2 regions of the Pseudomonas sp. TE3728 genome follow, and region 2 is predicted to be linked to the other one. Evidence: riboswitches for the same ligand, from Rfam matches in the RefSeq annotation. Region 2 holds a riboswitch; the other holds the start of a gene.
What was found. Region 2 has a riboswitch for cobalamin ahead of cobO (cob(I)yrinic acid a,c-diamide adenosyltransferase). Riboswitches for the same ligand answer to the same signal wherever they lie in the genome.
Positions count from the first base shown of each region.

Region 1: linked by a shared signal. The riboswitch ahead of ACZ89R_RS05280 (CbtB domain-containing protein) and the one ahead of cobO (cob(I)yrinic acid a,c-diamide adenosyltransferase) in region 2 are both predicted to bind cobalamin.

Region 1 covers NZ_JBWBQT010000001.1:1,308,997-1,316,994, forward strand. Annotated here, with positions in the region: gene cobN (cobaltochelatase subunit CobN) at 1-3,379, opposite strand, end outside; gene cobW (cobalamin biosynthesis protein CobW) at 3,383-4,456, opposite strand; cobalamin riboswitch at 4,558-4,773, opposite strand; cobalamin riboswitch at 4,972-5,199, shown strand; gene ACZ89R_RS05280 (CbtB domain-containing protein) at 5,321-5,527, shown strand; gene ACZ89R_RS05285 (CbtA family protein) at 5,539-6,246, shown strand; gene ACZ89R_RS05290 (cobalamin biosynthesis protein) at 6,243-6,656, shown strand; gene cobM (precorrin-4 C(11)-methyltransferase) at 6,739-7,485, shown strand; gene nfuA (Fe-S biogenesis protein NfuA) at 7,633-7,998, opposite strand, start outside.
Region 2 covers NZ_JBWBQT010000001.1:6,075,793-6,083,790, forward strand. Annotated here, with positions in the region: gene ACZ89R_RS26845 (PQQ-dependent sugar dehydrogenase) at 1-1,217, opposite strand, end outside; gene ACZ89R_RS26850 (hypothetical protein) at 1,286-1,870, opposite strand; cobalamin riboswitch at 2,025-2,275, shown strand; gene cobO (cob(I)yrinic acid a,c-diamide adenosyltransferase) at 2,357-2,968, shown strand; gene ACZ89R_RS26860 (cobyrinate a,c-diamide synthase) at 2,979-4,361, shown strand; gene bluB (5,6-dimethylbenzimidazole synthase) at 4,358-5,008, shown strand; gene cbiB (adenosylcobinamide-phosphate synthase CbiB) at 5,005-5,913, shown strand; gene cobD (threonine-phosphate decarboxylase CobD) at 5,906-6,898, shown strand; gene ACZ89R_RS26880 (cobyric acid synthase) at 6,907-7,998, shown strand, end outside.

The DNA.
Region 1 (7,998 bases), 4.8 Mb from region 2:
GTTCACGGTTGTCCTGGTTTTGCAGCACCGCCTGCACCTGGCTCAGACGCTGGGCGAACTGTTCGCGGGCGGCGGTGCCTTCGTCAGAGCCGCCGTAAGCGTAGCCGCCCCAGTTCAGGTAAACCTCGGCCAAATCTTCACGGCTTTGCCACAGACGACCGTCGATGGCGCCCTGCACGCCTGCTCCGTAAGCACCCGGTTTGGCCCCGAAGATGCGCCAGCCGGCCTGCCGCCGCGCAGCGTCTTCATCCAGACCGGATTCCAGCAACGCTTGCCGCTCGGCGCGGACCTTGGCCGCCAACGGGTTGAGATCGTCCGGCTCATCCAGTGCGGCGACCGCTTGCACGGCGGCGTCGAACAGCCGGATCAGGTTGGCAAAGGCATCGCGGAAAAATCCGGAGACGCGCAAGGTCACGTCCACCCGTGGACGGTCCAGCAAACTCAACGGCAGAATCTCGAAATCGTCGACCCGCTGGCTGCCAGTCGCCCAGACCGGACGCACGCCCATCAGCGCCATGGCCTGGGCGATGTCATCGCCGCCGGTGCGCATGGTCGCGGTGCCCCAAACCGACAGACCGAGCTGCCGCAAGTGATCGCCGTGGTCCTGTAAGTGACGCTCAAGAATCAGGTTCGCGGACTGAAAACCGATGCGCCACGCGGTGGTGGTCGGCAGGTTGCGCACATCCACCGAATAGAAATTGCGCCCGGTAGGCAGCACGTCCAGACGGCCGCGACTCGGCGCGCCGCTAGGCCCGGCGGGGACGAATCGACCACTGAGGGCGTCCAGCAGGCCGCGCATTTCCGCCGGGCCGCAGGCGTCCAGACGTGGGGCAACGACTTCGCGCAGGCTGTTGATGATCGCACTCACTTCCGACCAATCACCCTCCTGTGGGAGCGGGCTTGCTCGCGAAAGCGGTGTGTCAGGCAAATCAATGTCGACTGGCACTCCGTTTTCGCGAGCAAGCCCGCTCCCACAGGGGCCGGGTTGGGCTTGAGACTGGTCTAACGTGTGTGAAATCAGTTGAGTGGCGAACAACTCCAGGCGTTCACGGGTATCCCCGGCGGTGCGCCAGGGTTCATCGTTAAGCGATTGCAGTTCCACGGGACGCGGCCCGCTCCATGGCTCGGCCAAAACGCAATCCAGCGGATCAAACCCCAACGCAAACGCCTTGGCCAGCGCCCGCAACAAACTCGATTGCGCCCCACGACCATCGCCCCGCGGAATACGCAGCAAGGCCAATAAGGTGTCGATGCGCAACCGCCCCACTGGCGACTCGCCAAACACGTGCAGGCCGTCGCGGATCTGCGACTCCTTCAAGTCGCACAGGTACGTGTCCAGGCGCGGCAACCAGATCGCCGCATCGGCATCGCTGTCGAGTTTCTCGTCCAGTTGCAGTTCGCGGTCGATGTGCGTGTCGCGCACCAGTTGCAGAATATCGCGCTGCAGTTCCCGGGCGCGGCGCGGATCGAGCAATTGCGCTTCGTAATATTCGTCGGCCAACAATTCGAGATTGCGCAGCGGGCCGTAGGTTTCGGCGCGGGTCAGCGGCGGCATCAGGTGATCAATGATCACCGCTTGAGTGCGGCGTTTGGCCTGGGCGCCCTCGCCCGGGTCGTTGACGATGAACGGATAGATGTTCGGCAGCGGCCCGAGCAACGCATCCGGCCAGCAGTTTTCCGACAACCCGACGCCCTTGCCCGGCAGCCATTCGAGGTTGCCGTGCTTGCCCACATGGATCACGCCGTGAGCGCCGTAGGTGTTGCGCAACCAGAAGTAGAACGCCAGATAACCGTGAGGCGGCACCAGGTCGGGGTCGTGATAGACCGCGCTCGGGTCAACCTGATAACCCCGGGCCGGTTGAATGCCGACGAAGGTCAGGCCGAAGCGCAGACCAGCAATCATCATTCGTCCGCCACGGAACATTGGATCGCTTTCGGGCGCGCCCCAGCGCTCCAGCACGGCTTGGCGATTGGCCTCGGGCAGCGCGTTGAACATCAGGTTGTAGTCGTCCAGCGCGAGGCTTTGATGACAGGGACGCTGATCGAGGGTATCGAGGTCGTTGCTGACGCCGCCGAGCAATTGCTGGATCAGCGCGGTGCCGCTGTCCGGCAATTCAACCGGTAGCGGATAACCTTCAGCGTGCAGCGCTCGAAGGATGTTCAACGCCGCAGCCGGAGTATCGAGGCCGACGCCGTTGCCGATACGCCCATCGCGAGTCGGGTAGTTGGCGAGGATCAGGGCGATGCGTTTTTCGCCGTTGGGCACCCGCGCCAGATCGATCCAGCGCCGGGCCAGTTCGGCGACAAAATCCATGCGCTCAGGTTGCGGCCGGTAGCAGACCACGTCTGACTGACTGCGCTCACTGCGCCAGGCCAGGTCCTTGAAACTGATCGGCCGGCTGATGATCCGCCCGTCCAGCTCCGGCAGTGCGATGTGCATCGCCAGGTCGCGGGGACCGAGGCCTTGTTCGCTGGCGCGCCAACCGGGTTCATTGTCCTGGGCACAGATCGCCTGGATCACCGGAATATTGCGGCGAAACGGCCGCAGGTGCGGCGCTTCGGGGCTGGACTGGGCGAAACCGGTGGTGTTGAGAATCACCCCCGCCTCGACTTCATCCAGCATGTCCTCAACCACCGTCAGGCAGCCGGGCTCTTTCAAACTGGCCAGCGCAATCGGCAATGGGTTCAACCCCGCCGCCTGCAAACGCTGGCAGAAAATATCGATGAAACCGGTGTTTGCCGCCTGCAAATGCGAGCGGTAAAACAGCACCGCCGCCACCGGCTGATCAGCTTGCCAGTCGGCTTGCCAATCGCTCAGCTCAGCGGGGCTTTTGTGCGGATGGTAAATCGCGGTGCGTGGCAGGGTTTGCGGCTCGGACCATGAGTAGTCGCGATCCAACCAGCGATTGGCGAGGCAGCGAAACAGGTCGAGTGCGTTGGCCATGCCGCCCTGACGCAGGAAGTGCCAGAGCCGGTCGCGGTCTTGCGCGGTTACGGTGCTCAGGTCACTGAGTTCCGGGTCCGGGCGATCGTCCCCCGGCACCAGAATCAGCTGCACACCGCGCTCGGACAATTCCACCAGCCGCTCAATGCCGTAACGCCAATAGGCGATGCCGCCGTGCAGCGAGATCAGAATCACCTTGGCGTGGCGCAGCACTTCGTCGACGTAGAGATCGACCGAGGCGTGATTCTGTACCTGCATCGGATTGGCCAGGCGCAGGCTCGGGTAATCGTCGGGCAACTGCTGCGCCGCTTCGGCGAGCAATGCCAGGCTGGAATCGCCGCTGCACAGGATCACCAGCTCGGCGGGGGTTTGTCCAAGGTCGGCAATGTTGTCATCCGACACGAAACCGCCGGGCTGAGTCCTGAGCAGGTGCATGGTTTAAACGCTGAGCGCAGCGCGCAATTGCGCTTCGAGCGCAGCGGCGTCCAGATCCTGACCGATCAACACCAGACGGGTGGTGCGCGCTTCTTCAGCGCCCCACTGACGGTCGAAGTGCTTGTCGAAACGCGTGCCCACGCCCTGGATCAGCAGGCGCATCGGCTTGTTTGGCACCGCTGCAAAACCTTTGACCCGTAGGATGCCGTGCTGGACCACCAATTGAGTCAGCGCGTCCATCAGCAGGCTTTCGTCGGCTTGTGGCAGCTCAATCGAGATGGAATCGAATGCGTCGTGGTCATGCTCATCGTGATGGCCGTCTTCACCTTCGTGGTGATGATCGTGATGGCTGTGGCGGCTGTCGATGTGTTCTTCAGAACCGGCACCGAGACCGATCAGCACGTCCAGTGGCAGACGACCACTGCTGGCTTCGATGACTTTCACCGCGGGCGGAAGTTCTTCGGCGACTTCCAGGCGCACGCGGGCCAGGTCTGCGGCGCTGATCAGGTCGGCCTTGTTGAGGATCACCAGATCGGCGCTGGCCAGTTGGTCGGCGAACAGCTCATGCAGCGGCGATTCGTGGTCCAGGTTCGGGTCGAGTTTGCGCTGGGCATCGACCTGGTCCGGGAACGCAGCGAAGGTGCCAGCAGCGACGGCCGGGCTGTCGACCACGGTGATCACCGCGTCAACGGTGCAGGCGCTGCGGATTTCTGGCCACTGGAAGGCTTGAACCAAAGGTTTTGGCAGGGCCAGACCCGAAGTTTCGATCAGAATGTGGTCGAGGTCGCCGCGACGAGCCACCAGTTCGCGCATCACCGGGAAGAATTCTTCCTGAACCGTGCAGCACAGGCAGCCGTTGGCCAGTTCGTAGACGCGGCCGTTGGCTTCTTCTTCGGTACAACCGATCGAGCACTGCTTAAGGATTTCGCCGTCGATGCCCAGCTCGCCGAACTCGTTGACGATCACCGCGATGCGACGGCCCTGGGCGTTGTCGAGCATGTGGCGCAGCAAGGTGGTTTTGCCCGAGCCGAGGAAGCCGGTAACGATGGTGACAGGGAGTTTGGCCAGTGTTTTCATCGGATGCCCTTTGGCAAGGTGGCGGGCATACGGGACGACAATCGCAGCGGCGGATGCACGCGCGCAAGAGTTCCGCCACCGGATCACCCCGCCCGGTTGTAGTGAGAATCTGTATCGAGGCAGGTCTCCTGGCTGACGGTGTGCCGGGCGAGTCAGCCTGGCATTCGCTGCGCCTTCCCGCGAACCTGATGGATCAGGGCTTGCAGTGGCGTGGCAGCGAACATCACCGTTCACAGTTGCGGGGGCAGCCGCGGCATCGACCGCGTTCCCTTCTTAGCTTCGGCAGACGCCGAAGAACCTCGAAAGCGCAAGGCTACGCATCGTGTGGGGGCGGGTCAATCACTGAGCACGCCGCCCCCCTGTAGGAGCTGCCGAAGGCTGCAATCTTTTGATCTTGTTTTTGAAAGCAACATCAAAAGATCGCAGCCTTCGGCAGCTCCTACAAAGAGCCAGTCAGCAGCGGGCATCCAAGTGAGAACCCTTGCCAATTGACGCCCAACCCCCGCCCATGCTCTCCTACACGCCTTGTTACGGGTGCCCTTCACAGGGTGAAACGGGAAACCGGTGGATCATGTGCTTTACTCTAAAGCCATGTCAGTCCGGTGCTGCCCCCGCAACGGTAAGCGAGTGAAGCGTCAAATCCACTGTGCCCGTCATACGGCATGGGAAGGTGATGCTTGCAGGTTTGGGCACAAGCCCTGCCCCTCGCGAGCCCGGAGACCGGCCCGCAACACAAAGTGACTTTTACGTTCACTGAATAACAAACCCGCGGTGGGCGGGCGCTGTTCGAAATCTCTGCGTGCCCCGGCGTACGGAGGTTTTCATGCGCTCTATTCACCCGCTGACAGACCAGAGGGAAGCGCCATGTCGATCATCAGCAGCACCGCCAGCAACACCGATAAAAAGAGCACGATCAGCACCACCACTACCCTGAGCCAACGCCTGACCGCCGCTTTTTGTGCGTCGATTCTTGGCGCCAGCCTTGTGTATTTCGCCGGTTTCTCGCACATCGAAGCGGTACACAACGCCGCGCACGATACCCGTCACAGCGCCGCATTCCCGTGCCATTGAGACCTGCTGACATGATCAAGCGTATTGCGCAAACCGCAGGTTTCGCCGGGCTGCTGGCCGCCCTGCTGCTGACCCTGCTGCAAAGCTTCTGGGTGGCTCCGCTGATTCTGCAGGCCGAGACCTACGAAAAATCCGAGCCGGCCGCGGTTGAAATCCACGAGCACGCCGCGGGTGCTGTCACCGCTCACACCCACGATGCCGAAGCCTGGGAGCCAGAAGACGGCTGGCAGCGCGTGCTGTCGACCACCGGCGGCAATCTGGTGGTGGCGGTGGGTTTCGCCCTGATGCTCGCGGGCCTCTACACCTTGCGCGCTCCACGCCGTACCTCTCAGGGCCTGCTCTGGGGTCTGGCCGGTTACGCGACGTTCGTGCTGGCGCCTACCCTCGGCCTGCCACCTGAGCTGCCGGGCACTGCCGCGGCGGATCTGGCGCAACGGCAGATCTGGTGGATTGGCACCGCCGCGTCCACAGCAGTCGGCATCGCGCTGATCGCATTCAGCCGCCACTGGCTGATGAAGATCCTCGGCGTGGCGATCCTGGCCGTGCCTCATGTGATTGGCGCGCCGCAACCGGAAGTCCATTCGATGCTCGCGCCGCAAGCCCTGGAAGCGCAGTTCAAAATCGCTTCGCAGCTGACCAACATGGCGTTCTGGCTGGCCCTGGGCCTGATCAGCGCCTGGTTGTTCCGCCGCAAAAGCGATGGCCAATACTCCGCATGACTGACGTCAGCGCAGCGCCGACCCTGGTGGTCGGCCTGGGCTGCCAGCGCGGCTGCCCCGTCAGCACGCTGCGGGCGCTGCTTGATCAGGCGTTACAGGCCCATCAAATCGAGCTCCGTGAGATCAAGGCCTTGGCCAGCATTGACCTGAAGCGCGAAGAACCCGCCCTGATCGAACTGGCCGAACAACTGGCATTGCCGTTGATGTATTTCAGCAGCGAACAATTGGCCGGTTATGAACCGCAACTCAGCCACCACTCGGACATCGCGTTCGAACGCACCGGCTGTTACGGCGTAGCGGAAAGTGCCGCGCTGGCACTGGCCGAACAATTGGCTCAAGCACCGGCAAAGTTGCTGATTCCACGACAAAAATACGCCCAGGCCACCCTCGCATTGGCCTGCGCCGCGTAAAATCCCCGATAATCCCCGCCTTCGATCATGAGCAATCTTCATCTGAAGCGTGCCCATATCCTTTTTCTGACAGGAAACGACGATGACCGTCTACTTCATTGGCGCAGGCCCCGGCGACCCGGAACTGATCACCGTCAAAGGCCAGCGGCTGATTCGTAGCTGCCCGGTCATCATCTATGCAGGCTCCCTGGTGCCCACCGCCGTGCTGGAGGGCCACCGGGCCGAACAGGTGGTCAACAGCGCCGAATTGCACCTGGAACAGATCATCGAGCTGATCAAGACCGCCCATGCCAACGGCCAGGACGTGGCCCGGGTGCACTCCGGCGATCCGAGCCTGTACGGGGCGATTGGCGAGCAGATTCGCTACCTGCGTGAACTCGACATCCCTTTCGAAATCATTCCCGGCGTCACCGCCACCGCCGCCTGCGCGGCGCTTTTGGGTGCTGAACTGACCCTGCCGGACGTGTCACAAAGCGTGATTCTCACCCGCTACGCCGACAAGACCGCGATGCCGGCCGGTGAAGAGCTGGGCAGTCTGGCGCAGCATGGGGCGACCATGGCGATCCACCTTGGGGTCAATCATCTGGAGAAGATCCTTGCTGAATTGCTGCCGCACTACGGCGCCGATTGCCCGATCGCGGTGATTCATCGGGCGACCTGGCCGGATCAGGATTGGGTGGTGGGGACGCTGGCGGATATTGCCGGGAAGGTTCAAGCCAAGGGATTTCGCCGGACGGCGCTGATTCTGGTGGGTCGGGTGTTGGGCAGCGATCACTTCAGTGAATCATCGTTGTATCGCGCGGGGCATGCGCATTTGTATCGCCCATAAGATCAAAAGATTAAAAAATCAAAAGATCGCAGCCTTCGGCAGCTCCTACGCGCCTGTGGGCGCCGCCGAAGGCTGCGATCTTTTAAGGCTTCATCCATAAAAAAACGGTGCTCACGGGCACCGTTTTTTTATGTCGCAGCGAACACCTTAGTAGTAGGCGTTTTCTTTCTGCGTGTGGTCGGTCACGTCACGAACGCCCTTGAGCTCAGGAATACGCTCAAGCAAGGTGCGCTCGATGCCTTCCTTCAAGGTGACGTCTGCCTGGCCGCAGCCCTGGCAACCGCCGCCGAATTTCAGCACGGCGATGCCGTCTTCGACCACATCGATCAGGCTGACCTGACCGCCGTGGCTGGCCAGCCCCGGGTTGATTTCGGTTTGCAGGTAGTAGTTGATGCGCTCGTTGACCGGGCTGTCGGCGTTGACCATCGGTACCTTGGCGTTTGGCGCCTTGATGGTCAGTTGGCCGCCCATGCGGTCGGTCGCGTAGTCGACGACTGCATCGTCCAGGAAGGC
Region 2 (7,998 bases):
ATGGCTTTTTCGTCGTCAGTGAGGAAGCCGGTGAGCACATCCACCGGCTGCCCGGTCGGTTTGCCGGCGGTGAACGGCACGAAAATCACTTTATAGCCGCTGTGAGGTTTGCGGTTCCACGAGCCGTGTTGGCCGATGAAGGCGCCTTGGGTGAACGGCGCGGGCAACTTGCTGCCTTCGGCGAACGTCAGGCCCAGTGACGCGGTATGCGGCCCCACCGCGTAGTCCGGTGCAATCGCCTTGGCCACCAGGTCGGGGTTTTGCGGCTCGACGCGAATGTCGACGTGCTGGCCGTAATAGCTGTAGGGCCAGCCGTAGAACCCGCCATCCTTCACGGATGTGATGTAGTCCGGCACCAGGTCGCTGCCGATTTCGTCACGCTCGTTGACGGCTGTCCACAGTGCGCCGCTCTGCGGTTCCCAGGCCAGGCCGTTTGGATTACGAATCCCCGAGGCGAAGATCCGATGATTGCCGGTGGCGCGTTCCACTTCCCAGATCGCCGCGCGACCTTCCTCCTGATCCATGCCGTTTTCGCCGACGTTGCTGTTCGAGCCCACGGTGACGTACAGCTTGCTGCCATCCTTGCTGGCGATGACGTTTTTGGTCCAGTGATGATTCAGCGTGCCGCCCGGCAGGTCGACCACCTTGATGGGCTGCGACTTGATCGCCGTCTCACCGTTTTCATAGTGGAAACGCAGCAGGCGATCAGTGTCGGCGACGTACAGGTCATTGCCGACCAGGGTCATGCCGAAGGGCGAATTGAGGTTTTCCAGGAATACCGTGCGGGTTTCGGCAACGCCATCGTGGTCCTTGTCCCGCAACAGGGTGATGCGGTTCGGGCTGGGGACGCCAGCACCGGCACGGCCCATGACTTTGCCCATGACCCAGCCGCGAATGCCTTGACCATCATCGGGTTTAGGCGGTGCATTGGTTTCGGCCACCAGCACATCGCCGTTTGGTAATACGTAGAGCCAGCGCGGATGATCGAGGCCTTCGGCAAACGCCACCACTTGAGTCCCGGTCGCGGCGACAGGTTTCTTGCCTTCAGGCCAGCCGATCGCCGGGGCGATGTTCACCGTCGGGATCAGGGTTTTATTCGGTTCTGGCAGCTTGGGCGAGGGGCCTGTGCCATCCGAGACTTGCAGGCTGGAGGTTTCACCACAGGCGGCGAGCCCTCCGGCGAGCGCGATGATGAAAACGAGCTGGGGTTTGCGCATTACTGATCTTCCCTATGAATGCATTGACGTAATCATAGAGAAGCGTAGACGTTCGATGGTTCAACCGGTCAGCCGCGGGCTTCCTTGAGCAGAACAGCGATGCCTGGATGGTAGTTGCCGGCTTCATTGCGCAACTTGCGGTAGGCGTAAGGGAAATACCAGGCCACGGCGCAGGTATGTTCCTTTTGCAGGTCGTCGACCATGTCCTGGAGTTCTTCCGGGGTGGCGCTGTGTTGGGCTTTTTGTGGCGCGACAAACAGACAGCCGAGTTTCAGATCGCTGGCGTAGCTGATTCGCTTCGCGTCACTGGTGATGTCCGCCAATGCCTGAGTCAGGTTCAGGCTATTGACCCGTGGCCAGCGCTGGGTGGCCTGGAGATACGCGCGCTCTTCGCTGCTGGCGATAAACAGATCGGCGCGGGCGTTGCGTTCGCCTTCTTCGATCTGTTTGCGGGTCGACGTCTGTGCCAGCGTGACCATTTCTGCCATCCAGGCCGCGGCGCAGAGCAGACCGAGGTTGGCGTTTTCGTCGTACCAGTAAGGTGTATCGTTATCGCCGCGCACGGTGTTGTAGCGGTCGATACAGTCAAACCAGCGTTCCAGTACCGGCCGCAGGAATTCCAGCTTCGGATTGCTGATGATCATGCCTTGCATGTGGCTCACCCTTGTTATTGTGTTGTCAGGTTGTGGCTCTTTGATATCACTGCTGGCAGTTTGGCACAAGATTGGCGTCAGTTAATTGATCGACGGCAGTTATTCGCTCAGCGGTGTCCCGGCTTTAATTGACGCTCCATCCCCAACCCTCTAACCTTCGCGGCTTGTTTCAGGTGCTCTGTGACCTTGGTCGACAGAGTGAAACAGGGAAGCCGGTGAATGAATTTCTTCCAGCGAAGAATGATCACGATCCCGGCGCTGCCCCCGCAACGGTAAATGAGTAAAAGCTGCGCGAGGGCCTGTCATCAGGCCCTAGCCACTGTGTCGACTGTCGACATGGGAAGGCGCGTAGTCAGGCGCAAGCCGCTCATGAGCCCGGAGACCGGCCTGATTCATCCAACGGCATCACGGTGGGCGATGCCAGGCTTCTTGCCGTCTATTCTTGTGCCTGCCCGCCGTTATCCAGCCCCAACGGAGAGCTCCCCCATGACTGATACTCCCGATCGTGACGAACGCCATCTGGCGCGCATGCTGCGAAAAAAAGCGGTGATCGACGAACGCATCGCCAACTCGCCGAATGAATGCGGTTTGCTGCTGGTGCTTTCCGGCAATGGCAAAGGCAAGAGCAGTTCGGCGTTCGGCATGCTTGCGCGGTCCATGGGTCACGGCATGCAGTGCGGCGTGGTGCAGTTCATCAAGGGGCGCACCAGCACCGGCGAGGAGCTGTTCTTCCGACGCTTCCCGGAGCAAGTGCGTTTTCATGTGATGGGCGAGGGCTTTACCTGGGAAACCCAGGACCGTCAGCGCGACATCGCCGCCGCCGAAGCCGCCTGGGCAGTGTCCCGCGAATTGCTGCGTGATCCGGCCATTGGCCTCGTGGTGTTAGATGAATTGAACATCGCCCTCAAGCACGGCTACCTCGATCTCGATCAGGTGCTCAGCGACTTGCAGGCCCGTCCGCCGATGCAGCACGTGGTGGTCACCGGTCGCGGCGCCAAGCCCGAGATGATCGAACTGGCCGACACTGTCACTGAAATGGGCATGATCAAGCACGCCTTCCAGGCCGGAATCAAAGCGCAAAAAGGCGTCGAGTTGTGAACTGCACTTTATGAATAGCCATCGTCAATGCCCGGCGGTACTGATCGCCGCGCCGGCCTCCGGCCAGGGCAAGACCACCGTCACCGCCGCGCTTGCCCGTTTGCATCGCAATCAGGGGCGAAAGGTTCGCGTGTTCAAATGCGGCCCGGACTTCCTCGACCCAATGATTCTCGAGCGCGCCAGCGGCGCACCGGTCTATCAACTCGACATGTGGATGGTCGGCGAGCAAGAAAGTCGTCGTCTATTGTGGGAAGCCGCTGGCGAAGCCGATCTGATCCTCATCGAAGGCGTCATGGGGCTATTCGACGGTACGCCATCCAGCGCCGATCTGGCGCGGCACTTCGGTGTGCCGGTGCTCGGCGTGATCGACGGCACCGCGATGGCGCAGACGTTTGGCGCGCTGGCCCTGGGCCTTGCGCGTTATCAGCCGGATTTGCCGTTTGCCGGTGTGCTGGCCAATCGGGTCGGCACCGTGCGCCATGCGCAATTGCTCGAAGGCAGCCTGACTGAAGGTTTGCGCTGGTACGGAGCGTTGTCCCGGGAGACCGGCATCGAATTGCCAAGTCGGCATCTCGGCCTGGTTCAGGCCAGTGAATTGAATGATCTCGACCTGCGTCTCGATGCGGCGGCCGACTCATTAGCCAGCAGTTGCGATGTGGCGCTGCCGCCAGCCGTGGAATTCGCCGCGCCTGAAATGATCGCAGCCGAACCGTTGCTGGCCGGTGTGCGGATTGCCGTGGCCCGGGATGAAGCTTTCGCGTTTACCTACGGCGCGAGCCTGGATCTGCTGCGGGCCATGGGAGCCGAATTGACTTTCTTTTCGCCGATCCGCGACAGCGAATTACCTGAGGCAGACAGCCTCTATCTGCCGGGCGGTTACCCTGAATTGCACCATGTAGCGTTGTCGCAAAACACGCCGATGCTGACCGCGATCCGCGCTCACCACGCGGCGGGCAAACCGTTGCTGGCCGAGTGTGGCGGCATGCTGTATCTGCTGGATTCCTTGACCGATGTCGAGGGCACTCGCGCTGAACTGGTTGGCTTGCTGGCCGGTGAGGCGGTGATGCAGAAGCGTCTTGCCGCGTTGGCCTTGCAGGCGGTCGAATTGCCGGAAGGTTTGCTGCGTGGGCACACCTATCACCACTCGCTGACCAGCACCGGGCTTGAGCCGATTGCTCGAGGGTTGAGCCCCAATGGCGGACGAGGGGCGGAGGCGGTTTATCGTGAGGGGCGGATGACGGCCTCTTATGTACATTTTTATTTTCCGTCCAATCCATCGGCGATTGCAGCGCTGTTTGTGCCTGACCTTGAGGACGCCTTCGCGAGCAAGCCCGCTCCCACAGGGGAATGCAATTCAAATGTGGGAGCGGGCTTGCTCGCGAAGAGGCCATGACCGACAACACATTTTCCGAAGCCGAACGCGCAGCGGTTTATCGTGCCATCGCCGAGCGCCGCGACATGCGGCACTTCAGCGGCGGCACCGTCGAACCCGAGTTACTGAGACGTCTGCTCGAAGCCGCGCACCAAGCGCCGAGTGTCGGCCTGATGCAGCCCTGGCGTTTCATCCGCATCAGCGACCGGGTACTGCGCGGCAAGATTCAGCAGTTGGTGGAAGAAGAACGCATCCGCACCGCCGAAGCCCTCGGCGAGCGCTCCGACGAATTCATGAAGCTCAAGGTCGAAGGCATCAACGACTGCGCCGAGGTGCTGGTCGCCGCGCTGATGGACGATCGTGAGCGGCATATCTTCGGCCGTCGTACATTGCCGGAAATGGACATGGCCTCGCTGTCCTGCGCCATCCAGAACCTTTGGCTCGCATCCCGCGCCGAAGGCCTTGGCATGGGCTGGGTGTCATTGTTCGAGCCACAAGCGCTGGCGGACTTGCTGGGTTTACCGACCGGGGCCAAGCCTTTGGCCGTTCTTTGTCTGGGGCCGGTCAAGGAATTCTACCCGGCGCCGATGTTGGTACTCGAAGGTTGGGCGCAGGCGCGTCCACTCAGCGAATTGCTGTATGAAAATTATTGGGGAGTGAGTCAATGAGTGTGGCGTTGTTGAGTGTCGCCGCGGTCGCGCTGGATGCGCTGCTGGGTGAGCCCAAACGCTGGCATCCGCTGGTGGCGTTCGGTCGTTTTGCCGATCGCATCGAGCAACGTTTCAACTCCGGTGGCCGCGGCTGGCGCAGTCACGGCGTTACGGCCTGGGTGATGGCGGTCGTGCCGCTGACCTTGTTGGCCACCGCACTTTCCTGGGCGCCTTACGTTGGCTGGATTGTCGAGATTCTCTTGCTCTATTGTGCCCTCGGCATGCGCAGTCTCGGCGAGCACGTCGAGCCGGTGGCCAAGGCCCTGCGCAGCGATGATCTGATCGAGGCGCGCAAACGTGTGGGTTATCTGGTCAGCCGTCAGACCAGCGAACTGGATGAAACCGAAGTCGCCCGCGCCGCCACCGAGTCGGTGCTGGAGAACGGCAGCGATGCGGTGTTCGCCGCGCTGTTCTGGTTTGCCGTGGCGGGTGCGCCCGGCGTGGTGCTCTATCGCCTGAGCAACACGCTTGATGCGATGTGGGGTTATCGCAACGATCGCTTCGAACGTTTCGGTTGGGCTGCGGCGAAGATCGATGATGTTCTGAACTACATTCCTGCACGCCTGGTGGCGTTGACCTACGCGCTGCTGGGTAAAACCCGACTGGCGCTGAAGTGCTGGCGTATCCAGGGCCCAACCTGGGACAGCCCGAATGCCGGGCCGGTGATGGCGGCCGGTGCTGGCGCGCTGGGTGTCGAGTTGGGCGGGGCGGCGATTTATCACGGTGAACTGCATCAGCGTCCGCAATTGGGCGAAGGCGTGCCGGCGGATGCCGATTCCATCGACCGTGGCTGGCAATTGGTCCAGCGCGGGGTATGGTTATGGCTGCTGATTCTCTGCGTGGGGGCTGAATTCTATGCTTGAACACGGTGGCCGCTTGCGCAATGCGGCGCTTGAATACGGCATTGCCGAAGCCGATTGGCTCGACCTGTCCAGTGGCCTGGCGCCTTGGCCATTCCCGGTTCCGGACATCCCGCTGCGGGCCTGGGCGCGGTTGCCAGAAACCGATGACGGTCTGGAGCAGGCTGCCTGCGACTATTACGGTGCGGCTCAGGTGTTGCCGGTGGCCGGGTCGCAAATGGCGATCCAGTTGCTGCCGCGGTTGCGCCGGGCCGGCAAGGTCGGCGTGCTGTCGCCGTGTTACGCCGAACACGCCCAAGCCTGGCGTCGCAACGGGTACATCGTGCGTGAAGTGCTGGAGTCGGAAGTCGATTTCTTTCTCGACAGCCTCGATGTGCTGGTGGTGGTCAACCCGAACAATCCCACAGGGTTGAGCCTGACGCCGGCTCGTCTGCTGGATTGGCATTCTCGGCTGGCCCAGCGCGGTGGCTGGCTGGTGGTGGACGAGGCGTTCATGGACAACACCCCGCATTTGAGCCTGGCGCCGTTTGCCAATCAGATCGGTTTGATCGTGCTGCGCTCCTTCGGCAAATTCTTCGGCCTGGCCGGTGTGCGACTGGGGTTTGTGCTGGCCGAGCGCAAGTTGCTCAAGCTACTGGCCGAACAGGTCGGACCCTGGGCGGTCAGTGGGCCGACCCGAGTGCTGGGCCAGGCGTGCCTGACGGATACGGACGGGCACACCCGACAGCGCATTCGTACTGACGAGGCCGGCGAGCGTCTGGCGTTGCTGCTTGAACAGTACGGTCTCAAACCCCAGGGCGGTTGCGCATTGTTCCAATGGCTGATCATCGAGTGCGCCGAAGCACTGCACGAATTCATGGCCCGGCGCGGCATTCTGCTGCGGTTGTTCACCCACAACAGCAGCCTGAGGTTTGGCTTGCCCGCCGATGAAGCGGATTGGCTGCGTCTTGAGCAAGCGCTTGAAGCCTACGTTAAGGAAGCGCAATGACTACGTTGATGGTGCAGGGCGCGACTTTGATGGTGCAGGGCACTACATCGGACGCCGGTAAAAGCACACTGGTGACGGCGCTATGCCGCTGGGTTGCGCGCCAGGGTGTCAGCGTCGTGCCGTTCAAGCCGCAGAACATGGCTCTCAACAGCGCGGTGACCGCTGACGGTGGCGAGATTGGTCGCGCTCAAGCGGTGCAGGCCCAGGCCGCCAACCTTGAACCGCACACCGACATGAACCCGGTGCTGCTCAAGCCCAATAGCGATACCGGCGCCCAAGTGATCATTCATGGTCGCGCGGTCACCACCATGAATGCTGTCGCCTATCACGACTACAAAGCCATCGCCATGCAAGCGGTACTGGCCTCCCATGAGCGGTTGAGTGCGGCGTATCCGGTGGTGATGGTCGAAGGCGCGGGTTCGCCGGCAGAGATCAACCTGCGGGCCGGCGACATCGCCAATATGGGGTTTGCCGAGGCGGTGGACTGTCCGGTGGTACTGATTGCCGACATCAATCGCGGTGGAGTTTTCGCGCATTTGGTCGGTACGCTGGAGCTGCTGTCGCTCAGCGAACAGGCGCGGGTCAAAGGCTTCATCATCAACCGTTTTCGCGGCGACATCGCCTTGCTGCAACCAGGCCTCGATTGGCTGGAGGCGCGCACTGGCAAACCGGTGATCGGCGTTTTGCCTTATGTGATGGACCTGCATCTTGAGGCCGAGGATGGTCTCGATCAGCGTCAGACCGATAAGGCCGATCAGGTACTCAACGTGGTGGTGCCGGTACTGCCGCGCATCAGCAACCACACCGATTTCGATCCGCTGCGCCTGCATCCGCAAGTGGACCTGCAATTCATCGGCCCCGGTCAGGCGATTCCGCCGGCCGACCTGATCATTCTTCCTGGCTCGAAAAGCGTGCGCAGTGACCTTGCGTACCTGCGGGCCAACGGTTGGGAGACGGCGATCTCGCGGCACTTGCGCTACGGCGGAAAAGTGCTGGGGATCTGCGGCGGTCTGCAAATGCTCGGCGAGCAGGTGCATGACCCGCTGGGCCTCGAAGGCGCGCCGGGTTCCAGTGCTGGCTTGGGCCTGCTGGCGTTCGAA